3 regions of the Dyella caseinilytica genome follow, and region 3 is predicted to be linked to each of the others. Evidence: predicted binding sites of a transcription regulator. Region 3 holds the regulator's gene; each other region holds the start of a gene.
The links. Region 3 encodes sigma-54, which starts transcription at its own class of promoters, with help from an activator protein. Its sites were predicted from a motif close to TGGCACGNGCNTTGC; they were not measured.
Positions count from the first base shown of each region.

Region 1 (5,830 bases), 890 kb from region 3:
CCGGCAAGGAATACGGCACCGGCTCCTCGCGCGACTGGGCCGCCAAAGGCACCTTGCTGCTGGGGGTGAAGGCGGTCATCGCGGAGAGCTTCGAGCGCATCCATCGCTCCAACCTAGTCGGCATGGGCGTGCTGCCGCTGCAGTTCAAGGACGGCGAGAACGCCAAATCCCTGGGGCTCACCGGTAAGGAAACCTTCGAGATCACCGGACTGAAAGATGGTGAGTCGAAGGAAGCCACCGTGATCGCGAAGGGCGATGGTGGCGAAAAGAAGTTCACGGTGAAGGTGCTACTGCTCACGCCAAAGGAACGCGAGTTCTTCCGTCACGGCGGCATTCTGCAGTATGTGTTGCGTCAGTTGGCGAGCAAGAAAGCCGCCTGATGCGTTAAGCCCCTCTCCCCAAGGGAGAGGGGCTCACGTGTTGCTGTATCCCCCACGCAGCCCAAACGTCACAGCTGCTGCGTCCACGTCGCCTCGTAGCATCGCCAATCGTGCCCTTCCCTGCGCCACGCCGTTTCCACCTTGTACACACCGATCTGCGAGGGAAACACCTTGCCGCCACGGGTCAGGGTGACGGTGAAGCTGGCGACGTAACGCTCGCCGCGCGGCTCTATGTCCACCGGCCCGAGCATCGCATGCAGCGTTTCACCGCGAAAACTTGCCAGGCGCAGCAGGTTGCCGATGTCCTGACGGCGCATCGTACCGTCGTCGCCATCGAAATCATCCGTAAGCTGGCTGAGCAGTGCCGATGCATCCACCTTCTCAGTGGCCTGAGTCGCGGCGTCGATGGACTGCCGGATCAACACGTCATCCGGGGCGCGATGGCAATCCGCCAGAACCAGCACCAGCGCGATAATCCAGTATGCAAATGGGAGCGTCCGTTTCATGAATTACCTGACAGAAATCTCGTTGCAACGCGGCTTGCCGCTATACGCGCGCGTATGCTCCAATGCCTCGCCCGCATGATGCACGATGCCCGCTATCGTCACCATCGGCATGTCACTAATGGAGGTTGGGATCGAACATGAGCAATCAGCGTCCTTGGCTGAATCACTACCCGGCTGGCGTATCCGCAGAAATCGATATCAATCAATACGCCTCAGTCACCGCGGTGGTGGAAGAAGCATTTGAGCGCTTCGGCCAGCGCCCCGCCTTCCATAGCTTCGGCAAGCAACTTACGTACGCGGAAGTCGACAAGCTCAGCCGCGACTTTGCCGGCTACCTCACGGGCGAGCTGAAACTGGTCAAAGGCGATCGCATCGCGATCATGATGCCCAACTGCCTGCAATACCCGATCGCGCTATTCGGTGCACTGCGCGCCGGCCTGACAGTGGTCAATACCAACCCGATGTACACCGCGCGTGAGCTCAAGCATCAGCTTGAGGATTCCGGCGCCAAGGCGATCCTGGTGCTGGACAATTTCGCTGCCACCTTGCAACAGGTGGTGGCCGAGACCGAGGTCAAGCACATCATCACCACCGGCATCGGCGACCTGCTGGGCGCCAAGGGTGCCGTGATGAACCTGGTGGTCAAGCACGTCAAGAAGATGGTGCCTCCTTTCCATCTGCCACATGCTGTGCGCTTCAACGATGCCTTGTCCCGTGGCGCGCGTCACTCGTTGACGAAGCCTGTGATCGGTCACGATGACATCGCCTTCCTGCAATACACCGGCGGTACGACCGGTGTCGCCAAGGGCGCGATGCTGACCCACGGCAACATGGTCGCGAACATGCTGCAGGCAGGCATGTGGATCGGCGCGAATCTCAAGGAAGGCCAGGAAGTCGTCATCACCGCGCTGCCGCTGTATCACATCTTCTCGTTGACGGCGAACGGCCTGGTGTTCATGCGCCTGGGCGGTCTGAGCTGGCTGATTACCAATCCGCGCGACATGCCGGCCTTCGTCAAGGAACTGCGCAAGTCAGGCTTCACCGCACTGACTGGCGTCAACACCTTGTTCAACGGCCTGCTCAACACACCAGGCTTCAGCGAGCTGGATTTTTCCAAGCTGCGCCTGAGCCTTGGTGGCGGCATGGCGGTGCAACGCGCTGTCGCGGAACGCTGGAAGAAAGTCACCGGCTGCACGCTGGCGGAAGCTTACGGTCTTACCGAGGCATCGCCGGCCGTGTGCATCAATCCACTGGATCTGAAGGATTACAACGGCTCCATCGGCCTGCCGATTCCGTCCACCGATATCGCCATCTGGTCCGAAGACGGTCAAGCATTGCCGCAGGGTGATGTGGGCGAACTGATGGTGCACGGCCCGCAGGTGATGAAGGGGTATTGGCAGCGTCCGGATGAAACGGTGAAGGTGCTGACGCCGGACGGCTGGCTGCATACCGGCGATATCGCCAGGATCGACGAGAACGGTTACGTCTATATCGTCGACCGCAAGAAAGACATGATCCTGGTGTCCGGCTTCAACGTGTACCCGAACGAGATCGAGGACATCGTGATGAAGCATCCGGGCGTCGCGGAAGTCGCAGCCATTGGCATTACCGACGAGCACTCCGGCGAAGCCGTGAAGCTGTTCGTGGTGCGCAAGGATCCGACCCTGACGGTGGAACAGCTCAAGGAGTTCTGCCGCGAGAACCTTACTGGCTACAAGCGTCCGAGGGTGATCGAATTCCGCGATGCGTTACCCAAGAGCAATGTGGGCAAGATCCTCCGGCGCGAGCTGCGGGATGAGAAGAAGCAGGCGGTCGCCGGTTAACGGGAATCGGGAATCGGGAATCGGGAATCGGGAATCGGGAATCGGGAAAGCATAGCGATTAGCGCTTTTTACTTTCCCGATTGACGACTCGCGATTCCCGCTATTCGTTGTGCCACATCTCAAGGATATCGGCGTAACCACCCAGCAGGTTCCATAGCGGCACCTGCTTGTCTTCCGGAATGCGCGTGTAGGCAAAACCGATATGCCGCTCCGACACGCGGGCGACCTTCGCCTCCAGATGGATGTGCAGGTCCTCACCGAAGATCATATCCAGCACCCAACTCTCACCAGCCTTGCCGTTCCATTGGCTCGGACGGCGCAGCAGCACGCCGGTGGCAGAGATGTCGATCAGATCGGTGGGATGCGATTCGTCGCCGTGACTCATCAGCACCGTGGTCTTGATGCGCATGCGCGCCGGGCGCAGATGCTCTTTATCGGAACCATCCATGGCGTCGTCACCCATTGTGGTCATACCTTTTTATCTCCCCGCACAGCATCCCCGCCACACGCCCAGATCCGACCTGCTGGCAACGAAGCCTGTGCCTTCCCGCGACACGTCCCTCTGTGCCCGTCAGCACCGGCCCATTCGTGCCGATGTCCCCCGGATAGCCCCGTATGATGAAGCAAGCGACATGCCACTGCTACAACTACATTGCAGCTATCTGTGTGACGTGTTTCAGACGACACTGGCGACGCTATAGGTCACATGCTGCCGTGGCGGTTCATTTACCCCATGTGCCATACAGGTGACTCAGGAGGGCGCGGCTCGCACTGGTGCAGCAGGGATTGGTAAACCCCATTCCGGCCCCTCCCCTACACTCCGAAGCAGTGCCCGTGGACTTCTTAGGAAGGGAGGCTGCCGTGCAGGGATGGGGGATCCCTCGCTGCATAAGCATTCTTTAAAGCTTCACATGCCCTTACGGAAGCTGAAGCGCTTACTGGACATGCCGCCATACTGCAGTTAATCTGTAACCCGCGTGTGGAGCCATACATGGATGGCCGCCGGGAGCCCCGGTAGGGATGGCCTCCACCCGATGTACCCAGCCGACCTTTACGAATCGCGGGCGACGCCAGCGGCGTTACGCATGATTCCGGCCTGATCGTTTTCAGCGATATCGCCCGGCATCCAGCGACCGCACACCTGACCGAACCGCATCGTGTGGCTTCATCGGGGTTTGATATTGGCGGGAAAGCCGCATCTCCCGGCTGGGCATCGTGCAGATTGAGTGGCTTCATTGGGGGCGCCTCAGCAATCGAAGGCATCCCAGGCATGAATCTTGGTTCGATCGCGCATCGAAAAAAGGTTTTGATCGTCAACAGAACGAATCGCCAGCCCGAATCGGGCGGCCTAATGACATGCATTGATGAGCACTGAGTCAACCGAGTCTCAGCCGGTACAAGCAACGCACGATGCGTTTGCTGGGGTTCCGCAGCAGCAGGAAATGCCGCTCGCCGTCGTGCGCGGTGAGCCGATTCTGCAGATGCCGCAGGACCTCTACATTCCTCCAGATGCGCTGGAAGTTTTTCTGGAGGCGTTCGAAGGACCGCTGGATCTGCTGCTTTACCTGATTCGCCGGCAGAACCTCGACATCCTCGATATTCCGATTGCCGAAATCACCCGGCAATATATGGAATACATCGACATGATGCGCGACGTGATGCGCCTGGAACTGGCGGCGGAATACCTGCTGATGGCCGCGATCCTGGGTGAGATCAAATCGCGGTTGCTATTACCGAGGCCGCCCACGGAAGAAGGCTTGGAAGAAGATCCGCGTGCCGAACTGGTGCGCCGCCTGCAGGAATACGAGCGCTTCAAGAGGGCAGCCGAGGACATTGATGCCCTGCCGCGCCTGGAACGCGACACGGCCGTTGTGCAGGCTGATACCGGCGAGCGCAGTGTGGTGAAGCTGCCGCCGCCGCTGGATCTGAAGGAAATGCTGCTGGCCCTCAAGGATGTGCTGCACCGGGCCGAACTGTTCGGGCATCACGCCATCAAGCGCGAGGCGCTGAGTGTGCGCCAACGCATGGGCGAATTGCTGAGCCGCCTGGAAGGCGATCAGTTCTACCGTTTTGAGAACCTGTTTGATGTAAGCGAAGGACGCCTGGGCGTGGTGGTCACCTTCCTGGCCATGCTGGAGCTGGCCAAGGAGTTCCTGATCAACATTGTGCAGGAGGAACCGCTGGCACCGATTTACGTGAAGGCCAATGCCGGTTCGGCCCGCGAAGAAGCCGAGCTCACCGCCAGCGACAACGCCTTCGAAGAACAAAACGCCGCGTTTGGCACCGAATAAGCGGTCGCTGAGACAAGGGCGCACCACCGTCATGGATACCTGAATCCTAAGACCATGCAGATCGAGCAACTCAAAGCGATTATCGAAGCCGCACTGCTTGCCGCCAGCCAGCCTATGACGGTGGCGCAACTGGGCGAACTGTTCGTCGAGGAAGATGAAGTCGACCGGACACACATCGCCATGGCACTGGAAATGCTGGTGGAAGACAGCCAGAACCGTGGTGTCGAGCTGAGGGAAGTCGGCTCCGGTTTCCGCTATCAGGTACGCCAGGATGTGCATCCGTGGGTATCACGCATGTGGTCGGAAAAGCCCAGCCGCTACTCGCGCGCCCTGCTGGAGACGCTGGCGTTGATCGCCTACCGTCAACCGATCACGCGTCCGGAAATTGAACAGATTCGCGGCGTGGTGGTCTCATCCAACATCGTCAAGACCCTGGAAGAACGCGAATGGGTTCGGGTAGTGGGACACCGCGACGTGCCGGGCAAGCCCGCCCTGTACGGCACCACGCGCAGCTTCCTGGACTATTTCAACCTCAAGTCGCTCGATGAGCTGCCGCCGCTCTCGGAAATCCGCGACATGGAAGACCCCCAGCTGCGGCTGGACAACGAGCCGTTCCCGCCGCGCGTCATCAAGGATCTGCCGATTGATCCGGACGCTGAAGCGGAGGATGAAGCGGCAGCAGGCGAACACGCCGAAGAAAAGCAAGCCGAAGACCAGGTACACGCTGAAGAAGCACACACTGGTGAAGCGGCAGCCCACGAAGACCAAGCCGACGAAGCGCCTGCTAACGAAGCGATCGTCCACGAAGAACCGGCAACTGAAACATCGGT
Region 1 is NZ_CP064030.1:2,496,260-2,502,089, forward strand. Features, by position in the region: gene acnA (aconitate hydratase AcnA) at 1-380, shown strand, start outside; gene ISN74_RS10780 (hypothetical protein) at 449-886, opposite strand; gene ISN74_RS10785 (AMP-binding protein) at 1,024-2,709, shown strand; gene ISN74_RS10790 (PilZ domain-containing protein) at 2,810-3,181, opposite strand; gene ISN74_RS10795 (segregation and condensation protein A) at 4,152-5,000, shown strand; gene scpB (SMC-Scp complex subunit ScpB) at 5,055-5,830, shown strand, end outside.
Region 1: ISN74_RS10790 (PilZ domain-containing protein) is a predicted target of sigma-54. The motif match lies at 3,333-3,347, and genes of this name have one in related genera.

Region 2 (5,830 bases), 830 kb from region 3:
CACAAACTGGCGCGATTGCAGGCGGCGTGTCAGCCAACCCGCGGCGAAAATCAGTGCCACGATCGCGCCCAGGCTCAACACGACGCGAACCAGTTCACCGGTGACATTGACATCGGGCACGCTTGCCATCGGCGCGCGCGCCAGCAGGGAGATCATCATGCTTACCTCAGCTTCCGCACGCGCTCAGCCGGACTGATCACGTCGGTCAGGCGAATGCCGAACTTTTCGTTGATGACGACCACTTCACCATGCGCAACGAGCGTGCCGTTGACGAATACGTCCAATGGTTCGCCCGCCGCGCGATCGAGTTCCACCACTGAGCCCTGATTGAGCTGCAGCAGATTGCGAATGCTGATGCGTGTGCGGCCGACTTCCATGGCCAGGGTCACCGGCACATCGAGAATCATATCCAGGCTGACGTCAGCCCCTTCGCTCGCGCCTTCGTTCAAGGTGTCAAACTCCACGCGATGCTCGCCATTCTTCGACGCGCCACCCGTTGCAAATGCGGTATCACTGTTCTGGCTCATAGGATTCTTTCTTGGACGAAGTCGAGGGAAGGAAGCGGCGCGCGGCGGCCCGCAGCGGCTTTGTAGCGAACGGCGTAACGGCCGTTGACCTGGCCGTAGTGGCCGCGGAAGACCGGCACATCTTCGGCGAAGACCGTGGTGACGTCAGGCAGGTTGATCGGAATCACGTCGCCGACACGCAAGCCCAGGAATTCGCCGATATTGATTTCCGTTTCCAGCAGGAGCGAAGTCAGTTCGACCTCGGCGTCCATCACTTCCTCGTGCAGGAAGTGAATCCAGCGTTCGTCGCGCTCACCCATGCGGTCGCTTTGCACGCCGGCGTCGAGCATCGTGCGGATCGGCTCGACCATCGAATACGGCAGGGTCAGATGGATTTCACCGCCGCCGCCATCGAGCTCGACGTGAAAGCGTGACACCACCACGGTTTCGGTCGGACTGACAATATTTGCGAACTGCGGATTGATCTCCGAATTCATGAATTCAAACTGCACGTGCATCGCCGGCGCCCAGGCTTCGACCATCGAGGCGAACACCTCGGCGAGCAGGATCTGGATCACGCGATTTTCGGTCGGCGTGAAATCACGACCTTCAATGCGCGCGTGATAGCGGCCATCGCCGCCGAAGAAGTTGTCGATGACGGTGAAGACCAGGCGCGGTTCCATCACGGCGAGCGCGGTGCCGCGTAGTGGCTTGACCTTGATCAGGTTCAGATTGCTCGGCACAGCCAGGCCGTGCACGTATTCGCTGAACTTCACCATCTTCACGCCGAGCACCGAGACTTCGCAGGTCTTGCGCAGTACGCCGAACAGCGCGGTGCGGAAGAAACGTGCGAAACGATCGTTGATCATCTCCAGCGTCGGCAGGCGGCCGCGCACAATGCGGTCCTGCTGGGTAAAATCGAAATCCAGCACGGTGCCGGGCGGCGGCGGTACATCGCTTTCAGTTTCGATCTTGCCGTCGTCGACGCCGTTGAGAAGGGCGTCGATTTCTTCCTGGGAAAGCAGGTCGCTCATCGCACCACCCTCATCACTGCATCACAAAGCTAGTGAAGTACAAAGCATCAACATCCGGTTTGCCGATCTTGTCGGCCACGATCTTGCGCACGGCATCCAGCGCTTCGGTCTGCAGCTTCTTTTTGCCCGCGGTATCGCTAAGGCCGGCGTAGGTCTGGCTGCTGAACAGCATCACCAGGGCATTGCGGATGACCGGGTCGCTGTCTTTCATCGCTTGCACTGCGTTCGGATCGTGCGTCATCACCGTGACGCCCACCTGCAGATAGCGCGTGGAGTCCTGATCCTGGAAATTCACCACGAAGGCTGGATCCAGCGGCAAATAGAGTTCCGGCGCCTTGGGTGCCTGCGCAGCCGTTTCGGTGCCGGCCTTGGCCGTATGCGATTGGAACAGCAGATAGCCCACAGCCGCGATCAACACCAACACCGCCAGGCCCAACATCATCATCAAGCCATTGCCACCCTTCTTGGGGGCCGGGGCTGCTTCCTGTCCACTTTCGGTGCTAGCCATGAACGACCTCAACTCCTGTGATTTGCGAACACCTGCCCACACTGGGCAGACTTGATCTACAGGGGTTTTAGCAAGCGGCGTGCCATGACTGAAAACCGCGTAGCAGCACGGTTTCTGCGTGATTACCTGGCAATGGACGGCGTTTTATTGACGCGTGGCGGGATGCAGACGCGAGTGTGGTGTAGCGATTACGTCGGCGTGGATGAGGCTTGCGATCCGGAAGCCTTCATGCTGCGCGATAAACAGATTTGCCTCAGCGTCATTCCGGCGAAGGCCGGAATCCATGCTTCGTACGTGCCATGGATTCCGGCCTTCGCCGGAATAACGCTGAGGTGTGATTGGAGTTCGCGCGAAACTAAGCGAATGCGTCGACCAAGCCGATCGCTACCCTCTCCAGGGTTTCACCGGCTGATGGCTCCGCAGTGTCGGCATCACCCGTCGCCTGCCCGCCCGAGGACTGCTGCTGTTCCGCAAACTGCTGTTGTCCCGACTGCTGTCCGACCGAGGTGTGACCGAGCGATAGCCCCTGCCCGCCCAGCATCTGATGCAATTGATTGAGTCCTTGCTGGACCGCGGCAGTCGTGGCGGGATGCTGCGTAACGAAAGCTACGTCGACACGGCCATGCTCCACGCTGACTTTCACATCCAGCGGACCGAGATCCTGCGGATTAAGTCGAATCTGCGCTTGCTTGATGTCCTGCCCGCTCAGCCAGGTCACCTGCTGGCCCAACTCCTTGGCGAAGCCGGACGAACCCACCGGCGAATTCACCGACAAAGCATGTCCACTCGCGCCCGCAGCGCTGGTTGGGGTGGCGACGGCGGTGGCATCGATAACGCCACGCAACGCGGCGAGATCGGGGTTGCTGCTTGACGTGTTGCTGGCCGTTGGCAACGCACTGACGGTGGCAGCAGCCAAATGGCTTGCCGCCGATGCGGTACCCGCCAATGCCTGCGTGCCGTCACCTGTTGTCGGTGACGATGATGCACTGTCAGTGGCGCCGCTTACGGTACCGCCGTCATCCGCGTCGTCATCTGCATTGGCAGAGGATGCCTTTTGCATCGCGAGCGATGCTGAATTGCCGCTCGCGCCGCTGGTATTGGATGTCACGGCCGATGCGCTTGCGTTAGCGGCCGTGCTGTCTTGGGCCGCCGGTGATGCTGCTGGCGTCGGTGGCGGCGGCAACATTGCCATGGCATGCGCAGCGGACGGTGGCTGAGGCGTGTTATTGGTCTGCGCCGGCGTTTTGTCATCGGCAGCTTTGACGCTGCCAGTCTTGCCGGCGTTGTCGCCGGTTTCGCCCGATGCCTGATCGATCAGATTCAGCACCGTGCTGGCCAGCGACGCGACATCCGTGGGAAGGGTGAGATTGCTGCTATCGCTGTCCGCATCATCCGTAGTGGCCTTGCCGGCCGTGTTGCCGGATGCGGCTGATGCTGGGTTGGCGCTGGCTTGCGCGTTGGCGCCCTGTGCCTGGTTGTTGGCGTTGCTATTGTTTTGATCCGCCTGGTCAGACGAATCGCTCGCCTGTTGTTGCGCTTGCTGCAGATGCGTGTCGAAAGCTGAACTGCTGCTCTGGCTGTTCTGCGCCACATGCGTGACCGCAGGCGCCGGACTGGCGACGGGAACGGCGGGTAAGGGGCTGGCGCTCATGCCTTGACACTCATGCAGACAAAAATCCCTGCTTGTGCAGCAAGAACCAAGCCAACGTCAGACCGGCGCTTCATGGCGTGCGGATCCGTCGATTGCGGTACTGCATGCGCTCGTCCACTTCAGCCTGTTCCTGCCGCTGCTCGCTCTGCTGCTCTTGCGCGCGGAAGCGTTCCACCACGTTATCCAACGCATTTTCGCGGGCGTGCGCCTGCAGCCAGCGTTGCCGCGCGGACTCCAGCTGGCGCTGCAAGCGCTCGAGCAAATGCCCTTGCTGGACGATTGCCTGGTCAATGCGTTCGACGAATTGTTGACGGTTAAGCAAGGCGCTGACCGTCAGTCCACCGTCGCCGAGGCTGTAGTCGCGTCGATAACGCTTGAGTTCTTCCAGCTGCTGTTCGGCATGGGCGAGCTTTTGCTGTTGCTCGGCCAGGCGTTGCAGCGCATCTTTCTGGCGGCGCTGGGCCTGATCTACGGCGGGTTGTAGTCGATCCGAGCGCGATGTCATGCGGCGGTCTCCGCGATCAGTGTTGCCAGACGTTCCTGCGCGGCGCGCAGTTCCGTGGGTTCATCGACTTCCTGCTGCAGGAACCGGGCCAGGCGCGGCCACATGGCGATAGCCTGATCCACCTGCTGGTCCGAACCTTTTTGATAAGCGCCGACAGCAATCAGATCCTTGCGTTGGCTGTAGGCCGAATAGATCTGGCGAAAGCGCTGCGCTGCGCGCATCTGTTCCTTGCTCACTACCGCAGGCATCACGCGGCTGATCGAGGCTTCGATATCGATGGCCGGATAGTGGCCTGCTTCGGCCAGGTCGCGTGACAGCACGATATGACCATCCAGGATCGCCCGTGATGCGTCGGCGATCGGGTCGTGGCGATGATCGTCGCCTTCGGTAAGCACGGTATAGAAAGCGGTGATCGAACCGCGTCCTTCCGCATCATTGCCGGCGCGCTCGACCAGTGCCGGCAGCAAGGCAAACACCGACGGCGGATAACCTTTGGTAGCCGGCGGCTCGCCGATCGCCAGCGCGATCTCGCGCTGCGCCTGTGCATAGCGCGTCAATGAATCCATCAGCAGCAGCACGCGTTGACCGCGATCGCGGAACCATTCGGCAATTGCGGTGGCATATTGCGCGCCGCGCAGGCGCTTCAGCGGCGGTGCGTCGGCGGGTGCCGCCACGATCACGGCGCGCTCGCGTCCTTCATGGCCCAAGGTCTGTTCGACGAATTCCTTCACTTCGCGGCCACGCTCGCCGATCAACCCGACCACCACGACGTCGGCATCGGTGTAACGCGTCATCATGCCGAGCAGCGTGGATTTGCCGACGCCGGAACCGGCAAATAAGCCGATACGTTGGCCGCGACCGACTGTCAGCAGGGCATTGATGGCGCGCACGCCGGTATCGAGCGGCGTATCGATCGGCTTGCGCGCCATGGGATTGATCGGCTCGCGCTTGAGTGCTGCGTGATGATCCGCACCCAGCGGACCTTCGCCATCGAGCGGCACGCCATCGGCGCCGACCACGCGCCCGAGCAGCGCTTCGCCCACCGGCAAACCACCGACGCGCGCGCACGGACGCACGCGCGCATTCGGCAATACACCGTGCATTTCGGTAACGGGCATCAACAGCAGGCGTTCGTCGGCGAAGCCGACCACTTCAGTATCCAGTTCGGTGCCATCGGCCGCATCGACCAGGCAGCGCGATCCCAACGGTGCTTCGCAGCCTTCCGCCTCCAACGTCAATCCGACAACGCGGCGCAAGCGCCCTTCCACCGTCAGCAACATGGCGGTTTGCGCACGCTGTGCGCGGCGCGCCAATTGCTGCCGCCAGCGCTGTTGCCGTGCGTGCGCTGCGGCTTCGGGATTCACGCGGCCACCTCGTCCTCGCCATCGTCGAGGTCCTCGCCAATGACAGCGTCGACAACCGATGCCAGCCGTGTGGAAACCCGCGCATCAAGCCGGGAGCGTTCGCTTTCCAGCACGCAGTCGCCACGACTCAGGGCGGGATTGGCGCCAAAGCGCCAATGCGGCTCGGCAGCACCCAGTTCGCGCAGCAAATCCAGATCGTTCGGATTAACCCATACACGCAACTCGCGCGTCGCCGATGGCAACGCTGCCGCGGCTTCACGCA
Region 2 is NZ_CP064030.1:4,222,689-4,228,518, forward strand. Features, by position in the region: gene fliO (flagellar biosynthetic protein FliO) at 1-159, opposite strand, end outside; gene fliN (flagellar motor switch protein FliN) at 162-527, opposite strand; gene fliM (flagellar motor switch protein FliM) at 524-1,540, opposite strand; gene ISN74_RS18590 (flagellar basal body-associated FliL family protein) at 1,554-2,048, opposite strand; gene ISN74_RS18595 (flagellar hook-length control protein FliK) at 2,404-3,699, opposite strand; gene fliJ (flagellar export protein FliJ) at 3,770-4,204, opposite strand; gene fliI (flagellar protein export ATPase FliI) at 4,201-5,568, opposite strand; gene ISN74_RS18610 (FliH/SctL family protein) at 5,565-5,830, opposite strand, start outside.
Region 2: ISN74_RS18590 (flagellar basal body-associated FliL family protein) is a predicted target of sigma-54. The motif match lies at 2,119-2,133, and genes of this name have one in related genera.

Region 3 (5,830 bases):
AAATGACTCGCAAACACCTGGGCATGACTGCCGTGGTCGACGACGACCAGCGCTTGCTGGGCGTGTTCACCGACGGTGACTTGCGCCGCGCACTGGACGACGACGGTGTCGATCTGCGCAACGCCAAGGTCAGCGACCTGATGACACGTGGTCCCAAGGTCATCAGCGCCGACAAGCTGGCCATCGAAGCGGCGCAGCTGATGGAGAAATATCAGATCCACGCCTTGCTGGTGGTCGATCACGCGCAGCGCGTGGTTGGCGCACTGAACATTCACGATCTGCTGCGCGCACGCGTGGTCTGACGGATATCACAACAACATGGGCTATCTCGCCAATCTTCCTGCCGACCTGCTTGCCCGCGCCGCCAAGATCCGCCTGGCGGCGTTCGATGTGGACGGCACACTCACCGATGGCCGCCTGTGGTACAGCGAAAGCGGCCACGAGACCAAGGTTTTCCACGTGCACGACGGCCTTGGCCTCAAGCGCCTGCAAGCGAACGGCATCCATGTCGCCATCATCAGCGCGCGCATCAGCCATCCGTTGGCACTGCGTGCGGAAGAACTGGATATCGCGCACGTCTATCAGGGCCAGAACGATAAGCGCGAATGCCTGCGGCAGATTCTCGAAGCCTTGAATCTTCGGCCCGAAGAGGTCGCATTTGTGGGTGATGACCTGCCCGACCTGCCGGCCATGGCCAACTGCGGGCTCGCCGTGGCCGTTGCCAACGCGCATCCGTGGGTCGTCGAGCGGGCGCATTGGCAAACCCAGCTCGGCGGCGGCATGGGCGCGGTACGCGAAGTGTGCGACCTGATCCTGCACGCACAAGGTAAGACCGCGGCAGAACAGGAGCACTGGCGGTGAATCTTCGCCAATACCTGCGGGACAACCGTACTGCGGCCACTATCGTGCTGCTGGCCATTGCCGCGCCCGCCAGTTGGATGCTGCGCAGTTGGGTGGTGGGTGCACCCGAAGCCAACGACTTCATAGGCCCACCAATTTCCGACTACGTGCTCTATACCTCCAAGGTGTGGAGCTACGACGTCACAGGCCTGCTCAACTTCACCATGACCTCGCCGCGCATGGATCGTCGTGCCGGCGACGAGTCGATGTATATCAATGCCCCAGTGTTCGACATCAAATCGAAAAAGCCAGGGGTGCCGGACTGGAGCGGCAACGCACCATTCGGCTGGGTCAACAAGAGCGGTACGCTGATGCGGCTGGACGGCCCGATGTACATGCATCGGCCTGCCTTCGTACAAAGCCTCACGGGAACATTGAGTCCCATGGCAACATTATGCACCTCCAATGTCACCGGCTGGCCGAAAGAGAACCGCATGCAAACCGCGGACCCGGCCACCATGACGCAGGGAGCCACCGTAATGAACGGCGTCGGCATGCGCGCCAGCCTCAACGATAACCATATGGAGTTGCTCAATGACGTGCACGGCGTGCTGTATTCAAGCCAGAACAATGCTACGGCTAAGTCTGTTGACTGTCGGTCTATTGTTGATGCAGCAAGCGCTCGCAAGGACGGATGACCGCAATCAGCCGATTCACGTGGTACACGCCGACAGCATGGATGGCTACAACGAGCCCAACTCCGTCAGCACCTTCAAGGGCAACGTCCTGATCACCCAGGGCACCATGAAGTTGACCGGTCAGCTGGCGAAGATTTATACGGCCAAAGAAGACACCTCTGTCGACCACATCATTGTGACGTCGGACCCAAAGAAGCAGCCGCACATCGAGCAGATCGATGACAACGGCAACCTCATGACGGGCGATGCGGACCAGCTGTATTACGACAACGTCAACGGCATCGCGATCCTCACCGGACACGCGCACGTGTGGCAGGCGACCAAGGGCGAGTCGTTTGGTACCAAGCTCACCTACAACACGCAGACCGGTTACATGGTGGGTGAAAGCGGCAACGAAGGCCCCGTACGCATGACCTTCCTGCCCAAGCAGAAACCGGTGCCGCCAGCGAAGAACGGCAAGCCGGGCGCGCCAGCGGCCAACCCGCCGGCCAAGCCGGCCGCCAGCACACCGGCATCGGGCGCGGCCAAGCCGGCCTCCGCCTCCAGCTCATCCACCGCGCCGGCGCCTGCCAGCAGCGCGCCGACCAAGGAATAAACGTTCTCTATGCTTTCCGCAGAAGGTCTGCAAAAAAGTTTCCGCGCACGCAAAGTGGTGCGCGATTTCGCATTCTCGATCCGCCAGGGTGAAGTGGTCGGTCTGCTCGGCCCTAACGGCGCCGGCAAGACTACCTGTTTCTATATGATCGTCGGCCTGATCGAAGCCGACGGCGGCGCGATCAAGCTCGACAAGCAGGACATCACCGGCCTGCCCATGCACGCACGCGCCAAGCTCGGCATCGGCTATCTGCCGCAAGAAGCTTCGGTGTTCCGCCGCCTGAGCGTGTCGGACAACATCATGGCTGTGCTGGAATTGCGCGAACCTGATCAACGCAAACGCGACGCGCAATTGGAAAGCTTGCTCGACGAATTGAAGATCGCGCACATCGCCGGACAGAAAGGCATCAGTCTTTCCGGCGGCGAACGCCGCCGCGTGGAAATCGCCCGCGCACTCGCTGCGGAACCGCGTTACATGCTGTTGGACGAACCGTTCGCCGGCGTGGACCCGATCTCGGTGGGTGAAATCCAGCGCATCGTGCGACATCTCAAAGAACGCGGCATCGGCGTGCTGATCACCGATCACAACGTGCGCGAAACATTGGGTATCTGCGACCGCGCCTACATCATGAATGAGGGTGAAGTTCTCTCACGCGGCACGCCAGCCCACATCCTGGCCGACGAGAAAGTACGCGAGGTCTATCTGGGCCGGGAATTCCGTCTGTAATAGCTCAACTTTACTCACGCTACAAGAGCTAATTTGCGCAGTTTCACATCCGCATGCATGGCCGGTCATTCCGGCCGTGACAAGTATGGTCGGCGTTCCGCCGAAGGGTTAGGATGAAGGCTCGTTCACCCTTTTGGCAGGCATGAAACCAGGGCTCCAATTCCGTCTTAATCAGCAACTGGCTCTCACGCCACAATTGCAACAAGCCATCCGGCTATTGCAGTTGTCGCAACTGGAGCTGGCCGCTGAGTTGCGCCAACTTGCCGAGAGCAATCCGTTGCTCGAATTCGCCGAAGATGCCGATGGCGAACAAAGCGATACCGAAGAAGACGGCGAATTCGAAAATGAATTCGATAGCCCCGTATCTGCCAATAGCGATGGCGCATCCGGCAGCGTCAACGACACCAACGACGAAGCACCGGAGTGGACCGAACCGGATATCAGCACGGACGAGCCGATTGACTTCTCGTCCAGCAACGGTAGCGGCAACGGCAGCAGCCAGAACAATCGCGACGAGGAAGGCCTCGATCCGCAGAACGCCGCGCCAGAGTCCCTGCAGGAACACCTGCTGTGGCAGCTAAATCTCACACCCATGGAACCGCGTGCGAAAGCCATTGCCACGGTGTTGATCGATGCTTTGAATACGGACGGCTATCTGGCTGAAGGCCTGGATGCCGTACTCGCCGCACTGCCACCACACCTCAAAGCCACGCTTGAGGAAGTGGAAAGCGTGCGCCGGCAGCTGCAGCATTTCGATCCCGCCGGTGTAGCCAGCATCGACCTGCCTGATTGCCTGCGGGCCCAGCTTGAGCAGTTCGATCCCGACACGCCGCACCGCGACCTCGCCCTGCGCATCGTCATGAACGAGCTGGAACTGTTGGCGCGCAACGATGTGGCCAAGCTCGCCCGTCGCCTGCACGCCACCGAGGAAGAGACCACCGCCGCGGCACTGTTGATCCGCAGCCTGGATCCGCGCCCCGGCGCCGCGATGGACACCACCCCGGTGGAATACGTCGCGCCCGACGTCTATGCCCGCAAGGACGGCCCCCGCTGGAGGGTGCTTCTCAATCCCGACAGCCAGCCGAAACTAAGTCTTAACCACCATTACTGCAGTCTTATTGCGCAAGCACGCAGTGATGATGCAACCTGGATGCGCGGACAGCTGCAGGAAGCACGGTGGCTCATCAAGAGTTTGGAGTCCCGTGCCGAAACACTCTTAAAGGTGGCAGATGCCATCGTGCGCCGGCAAAGCGCGTTCCTGGACTATGGTCCGGAAGCGATGCAACCGCTGGTGCTACGTGAAGTGGCGGAGGAAGTGGGTATGCATGAGTCAACAATTTCACGCGTCACAACCCGCAAGTACATCCATACGCCGCGCGGCACTTACGAACTGAAGTATTTCTTCTCCAGCGGCGTTTCCACCGAAGATGGCGGCAGTGCATCGGCCACCGCCATCCAGGCCATGCTGCGCAAACTCGTTGACGGTGAAGATCCGCGCAAGCCCCTGTCAGATCAGGCACTCGCCGAAGAGTTGCACAACAAAGGCATTCAAGTGGCGCGACGTACTGTCGCGAAATATCGGGAAATCCTGCGTATTCCCAGTTCCAGCGAACGACAGCGCAATAGCTGAACCCAGCTGGCCCCGTTATTCATGACGGGGAACTTGCCACTCGACGGAACGTTCCCATATACAAGATCAAGGTTTCGCTTCACGGTGCTTTCGATCGTTTCACGGCGATCTGAGCACCATCCAACGCCGCCCCCGGGCGGCAGCTCTTGAAGGAGGCGCACCATGCAATTCCAACTCAGTGGTCAAAAGATCGAAGTCACCCCGGCCCTGCGCAGTCATGCAGAAGCCAAGCTTGATCGATTGACCCGCCTCGATGACCGCATAGTCAGCCTGAACATCGTGCTTTCGGTGAATAAGCTGCAGCAATGTGCCGAAGGAACGCTCAACCTTGCTGGCAAGACTTTGCATACCAAGGCAACAGAGAACGACATGTACGTCTCCATTGACAAAATGTTCGATACGCTCGTGACCCAACTGCGCCGCTACCGTGAAAAGCTGTGCGACAAGCACCAGAACGAGGTCTACGAGGTCCGCCAGGCCACCATGTAACGCGATTCTCGCGCCCGCCTCCCCGCACGGGAGGCGGGCCGGAACAAGGCCATGCCACCCGGTCGCCCGTCCCCTACTCCCCGATTCCCTCTTCTCCGATTACAACCCGCCCGCCCCAAACTGGCACAATGTTCCTGCCGCCGCCCCCGACCAGGCAGCCCAACGGCAAAAAGGAACGTTTTTGGATCGGCTTACCGCACGTCAACTCTACGATGACATCCACGAGCGCATGGGGCTCCGGTGGGTCGCGGGCATGCGCGGCGAAACGCGCGTGCTCGAATACGGCTCCACGCCAGCCCGCCGCCCTTCGCTAGTGGGCTATCTCAACGTCATCTACCCGAACAAGATCCAGATTATCGGTACGGAGGAGTTGAGCTTCCTCGACAGCCTGGATTCACGCCAGCGCTGGGAAGTGGTGCACAAAGCAGCAGCCACTCAGCCGGTGGCGTTCATCGTCACCAAAGATCAAGCCATTCCTGCCGACCTTCGCGAAGTGGCGGAGGAAACCAACACGCCATTGTGGATCAGTTCCAAGCGCGGCCACGAGCTGCTGACCTGGATGCAATACCACCTGGCCCGGACCATGGCCCCGCGCATCACCCTGCATGGCGTGCTGCTGGAAGTATTCTCGATCGGCGTGCTGATCACCGGCGAAGCGGGTTCCGGCAAGAGCGAGCTGGCGTTGGAACTGATCAGCCGCGGTCACCGCCTTGTTGCCGATGATGCGCCCGAATTCACCCTGATCGCCCCCGACGTCATCGACGGCGCCTGCCCCGAACTGCTGCAGGATCTGTTGGAAGTGCGCGGTCTGGGCGTGCTCAACGTGCGCGAGATGTTCGGCCACACCTCGGT
Region 3 is NZ_CP064030.1:3,389,735-3,395,564, forward strand. Features, by position in the region: gene ISN74_RS14920 (KpsF/GutQ family sugar-phosphate isomerase) at 1-302, shown strand, start outside; gene ISN74_RS14925 (KdsC family phosphatase) at 319-861, shown strand; gene lptC (LPS export ABC transporter periplasmic protein LptC) at 858-1,538, shown strand; gene lptA (lipopolysaccharide transport periplasmic protein LptA) at 1,510-2,133, shown strand; gene lptB (LPS export ABC transporter ATP-binding protein) at 2,143-2,859, shown strand; gene ISN74_RS14945 (RNA polymerase factor sigma-54) at 3,002-4,489, shown strand; gene hpf (ribosome hibernation-promoting factor, HPF/YfiA family) at 4,652-4,978, shown strand; gene hprK (HPr(Ser) kinase/phosphatase) at 5,160-5,830, shown strand, end outside.